One region of the Stenotrophomonas sp. 71799_Sma genome, then DNA from elsewhere that is predicted to be linked to it. Evidence: riboswitches for the same ligand, from Rfam matches in the RefSeq annotation. Region 1 holds a riboswitch; the other holds the start of a gene.

The links. A riboswitch is a leader RNA that binds a small molecule or an ion and turns the genes downstream of it on or off. The one in region 1 is predicted to bind thiamine pyrophosphate.
Region 2: it holds a riboswitch for thiamine pyrophosphate, as region 1 does, so the genes downstream of both, ACZK4Z_RS00910 (TonB-dependent receptor) here and thiC (phosphomethylpyrimidine synthase ThiC) in region 1, are expected to answer to the same signal.

Annotation. Positions count from the first base shown of each region.
Region 1 covers NZ_CM151202.1:4,050,806-4,053,274, reverse strand. The annotation lists gene ACZK4Z_RS18775 (BCCT family transporter) at 1-761, opposite strand, end outside; TPP riboswitch at 1,007-1,108, shown strand; gene thiC (phosphomethylpyrimidine synthase ThiC) at 1,191-2,469, shown strand, end outside.
Region 2 covers NZ_CM151202.1:205,721-208,189, forward strand. The annotation lists gene ACZK4Z_RS00910 (TonB-dependent receptor) at 1-1,520, opposite strand, end outside; TPP riboswitch at 1,591-1,686, opposite strand; gene ACZK4Z_RS00915 (phosphotransferase enzyme family protein) at 1,730-2,469, opposite strand, start outside.

The sequences.
Region 1 (2,469 bases):
GCCAGCGCAAGGTTGAAGTTGGACAGCCACTTCACCCCGCGCTCGACACCGCTGGCGGTGGAGGCCATGTACAGCACGAACGCGATGGCGATGATGGTCAGCTGCAGTGGCACACCCGCGTGCAGGCCGAACACGCGTTCCATGCCGGCAGCGATCTGGATGGTGCCGAAGCCCAGCGTGGTGGCCACGCCAATGGCAGTGGCAACAACCGCGGCGATGTTGACCACGCGTCCGATCCAGCCGCGATGGTGCCGGCCGATGATCGGTTGCAGCATGTCACTGACCAGTCCACGGCCATTGCGGTTGAACTGGAACCAGGCCATGGCCAGGCCGATCAGCGCGTAGATCGCCCACGGGTGCAGGCCCCAGTGGAAGAATGCATAGCGCATCGAAGCCCGCGCCGCGTCCATGCTCTGCGGTGCGAGGCCTTCCGGAGGCTTGGTGAAGTGGGAAATCGGCTCGGCGGCGCCCCAGAACACCAGGCCGATGCCCATGCCGGCGGCGAACAGCATCGACATCCAGCTGGCGCGCGAGAACTCCGGCTCGGCATCTTCACCGCCGATGCGCAGGTTGCCGAAGCGACCGAATGCCAGATACATCAGGAACGTCAGTGCCAGGAACACGACCAGAAGATAGAGCCAGCCGACACTGCGGATGACATCGGCCAGTACCGACTGCACCACGGTATTGAAGGGGCCGGGTGCAACACCGGCAAGCAGCACCAGAAGCAGAACCAGTGCGATGGAAACGCGAAACACCATGAAGGAGCTTCTCCGATCAAGGGATTGAGGGGAGCGAGCAGAGCTTGCTGCGAGGGGCCGGCGACATGCAGCACAGACCGGGCAGGGGCCGCGAAGGCGGCGGGGAAACACCGGCCGCAGCGGCACGATGCGTGTGCACGTTACTGAATGCGATGTCACGGTTCTGTTAATACAGAAACAGCGGATCCACGCCGTGCGTGGATGGAACAGCCAGGAGCTGCAGTGCGTTCTATGCTCTAATGCACACCAAGAAGCGGGGGTACCGCGGCCATGTGGCCACGGTTGAGACAGTCCCTTGGAACCTGATCCGGCTCATACCGGCGTAGGGAAGCTTTGTAGTGCAGCCATGCCCGGACTCCGCCCAAGGACCGTCCGGGCGCGGCAGCAGTGCGCCGCCGCTTCGTCCCTGACCTTCCTGGACGATGCCCGATGAACGCACAGCTCTCCGCCCTGCAGCAACAGGCCCAGCAACTCTCCGAATCCGTGACCCGGCCCATTCCCGGCTCGCGCAAGATCCACGTGCCCGGTTCACGCCCGGATCTGCAGGTGCCGATGCGCGAGATCGCGCTGACCCGCACGCCGACCTTGTTCGGCGGCGAAGAGAATGCACCGGTGACCGTTTACGACACGTCGGGCCCGTACACCGATCCGGAGGTGCGCATCGATCTGTCCGCTGGTTTGCCGGCACTGCGTCGCGGCTGGGTGGAAGAACGCGGTGATACCGAGCGGCTGGAAGGACTGAGCTCTTCGTTCGGTCGCGATCGCGAGCATGACCCGAAGCTCGATGCGGTGCGCTTCCCCGCGCGCAGCCTGCCTCGCCGTGCGCGTGCAGGTGCCAACGTCACCCAGATGCACTACGCGCGCCGCGGCATCATCACGCCGGAAATGGAATTCGTCGCCATCCGCGAGAACCAGCGGCTGGACGCGATCCGCGATGCCGGGCTGCTGCAGCAGCACCCGGGCGAGGCGTTCGGCGCTTCGATCCAGAAGATCATCACCCCGGAGTTCGTGCGCGACGAAATCGCCCGCGGCCGTGCGGTGCTGCCCAACAACATCAACCATCCGGAAAGCGAGCCGATGATCATCGGCCGCAATTTCCTGACCAAGATCAACGCCAACATCGGCAACAGCGCTGTTTCCTCGGGCATTGCCGAGGAGGTGGAGAAGCTGGTGTGGGCGATCCGCTGGGGCGGTGACACGGTGATGGACCTGTCCACTGGCAAGCACATCCATGAGACCCGCGAGTGGATCATCCGCAACTCGCCGGTGGCGATCGGTACCGTGCCGATCTACCAGGCGCTGGAGAAGGTCGACGGCCGCGCCGAGGCGCTCACCTGGGAAATTTTCCGTGACACGCTGATCGAACAGGCCGAGCAGGGCGTGGATTACTTCACCATCCACGCTGGCGTGCTGCTGCGCTATGTTCCGCTCACCGCCAAGCGGGTCACCGGCATCGTCAGCCGCGGTGGCTCGATCATGGCCAAGTGGTGCCTGGCACACCACAAGGAGAACTTCCTCTACACGCATTTCGAAGACATCTGCGAAATCATGAAGGCCTATGACGTGACCTTCTCGCTGGGTGACGGCCTGCGCCCGGGCTGCATCGCCGATGCCAACGACGCTGCGCAGTTCGGTGAGCTGGAGACGCTGGGCGAACTGACGAAGATCGCCTGGAAGCACGACGTGCAGACCATGATCGAAGGCCCCG
Region 2 (2,469 bases), 1.0 Mb from region 1:
CCGCGCACATAGCTGGCATAGGCATTGAGCTGATCGGTGGCCTTCCACACCACGGCGGTCTGCGGCAGGAAACGCGACAGGCGGCTGTGCCGCTGCGGGGTACCACGCTTGTCGTAGGCACGCTCGTCCAGGCGCACGAAGCGGCCGCCGGCCAGCCACTGCCAGTCATCACCGAAGCTCATCCGGTCCAGCGCGAAGAACGCGGTCTGGCGGCTGTCCAGGCGTCGTGCGGAGGGGCCGGGCATCTTCGGCGACGGTTCGAACACCGGCACCTGCGCATCGTGGATGTTGCTGGTGCCGACGTACTCGTTGACGCTCGGGCGCTTGTCCACGGTGCGGCGGAAGTAATCGGCACCGAGGGTCAGCTGGTGGCCGACGCTGCCGGTCTCGAAGCGGCCACGCAGCTCGGCACGGGCCTGCTGGTTGCGGCGGGTGTCGTCCGGGCTGCGGTAGTCGTAGACGTCGTAGTCGCCATTGGGCGCGAAGTAGTTGCCCGGCACGCTGCCATCGGCGCACTGCGTGGCGTAGTAGCAGCCATAGGCGAAGGCGACGTTGTCATCGATCACCGAGCGGCTGTGGCCGACCGAGACGCGCGACTGCCAGGCATCGTTGAAGTCGTAGGTGTGCAACGCGGTGATGTTGGTGCTGGCGATATCCACCGGGCGCTGCCAGGGCTGGTAGCCGAGCAGGAATTCGCGATCCACGCCGTGCGGCAGCTCACGCGCGCCCAGCAGCTGGTAGCCGGACACCGAACGCTGCGAGCTGGTCTGGTAGTTGGCATCCACTTCCAGCTTGCCGCGTTCGCCAATCAGCCAGTCGGCGGCCAGCGAGTAGAAGTTGCGACGGCCATCGGCGTGCTCGACGTAGGAATTGCTGGAATCCCATGCGGCATTCAGGCGCAGGCCGAAACGCGGGGTGATCCAGTGGCCGACATCGACGGCGACGTAGCGCGAGCCTTCCGAGTCGGTACCGAGCGTGGCGGTGCGCACTTCGGCCGGGCGCTTGCCGATGTAGTTGATGATCCCGCCGGGCGCCATCACACCCGCGGCCAGTCCGGCTTCACCCTTGAGGATCTCAACCGACTGCACGTTCTCCAGCGCCAGGCGCTGTTCGCCGGCGATGGACAGGCCGTTGAAGCGGTAGCCGGTGGCGGCATCCAGCGCAAAGCCGCGGATGGCGACGTTCTGGTAGTAGCCCACCGGCGCATACGCATCACCCAGCGAGGCATCGTTGCTGGCCAGCTCGGACAGCGAACGCACCTGGCGGCGGTCGAGGTAGTCGCGCTCGAGCACGTTCACCGAGGCCGGGGTGTCCTTCCAGGACCCACCACCGAAGGCGTTCACGCGTGAGGTATCGGCCTTGGGTTTGCCGGCCTGCACGCGCACTGCCGCCAGTTCGGTGGGCGAGCGCTCGGCGCCGGTGGCAGCCGCATCGGTGGCAGCGTCGGCCTCGCTGGCATGCAGCGGCAAGGCGGCGCAGAGGGCGAGGGAGAGCAGGGTGGGGCGCAGGCAGCGGTTCATTCGGTTCGTCTTCGGACAACAAGGGAGACGAAGCGACGGCGCGCAGGTGCACCGGCCCATGACGGGGGTGTGGCTGCGGCTCAAAGCTCCCTACGCCGGTGCAAACCGGATCAGGTTCCAAGGGACTCTCTCAGCCTGGCAGATCCAGGCACCCCCGCTTCAGGTGACCATTTCACTACAAATGGTACGGATTTGCGAGCCGGTGCCCTTCAGGCTGCCGCGTGCAGCGCCTGCAGCAGTGCCTGCCCCGGCGCGCTGTGGAACCACACCGGGTGCCCCAGCATGAAGGGCTGCCAGGCCACATCCGCGTTCGCGGTCGAGCCGGTGACGCCTTCGAAGTACTCCACTTCGGACAGTGCGAAGTCGAAATGGACCATCGGCAGCAGGTCGGCCAGCAGGTGCACGCGTGCCGCCGACAGCGGCAGCACCTCGCGGTAGCCGTCGAGCAACGCCAGTGCGATGTCGATGCGCACCGCCTCCATGCCGCGCTCCAGTTCCAGCCACGCCACTGCGTTGCGCTCGATCGCGGTGGCGAGGTCGAACAGTGCGCTGGTGGGCGAAGCCAGGCCGAAATCCAGCACGGTGCTGACCTGCCCGTCGCGCCACAGCAGGTTGGAGACATGCCAGTCGTTGTGCGCCCACAGCCGTGGCTCGTCGCGCAGGCGTTCGGCCAGGCCGGCATGCCACGGCAGCACGTCGCGGCGAAGCTGGGTTTCCCATGGAATGCGCGCGAGGTAGCGGGCCAGCCCCGGTCGTGTGGGCAGTTCGGCTTTGATCGCGGCGATGGGATCGTCGGCGCGGATCAGATCGTCGCGCGCCACCAGCAGATGGGTACTGCGCTGTGGCGCGTGATAGCTGGCGGCGGCACGGTGCAGCCGGGCCAGCATGCGGCCGGCTTCGCGGGCCTGCGCGACATCGGTCAGCAACGACCACGACACGGCATCGCGGT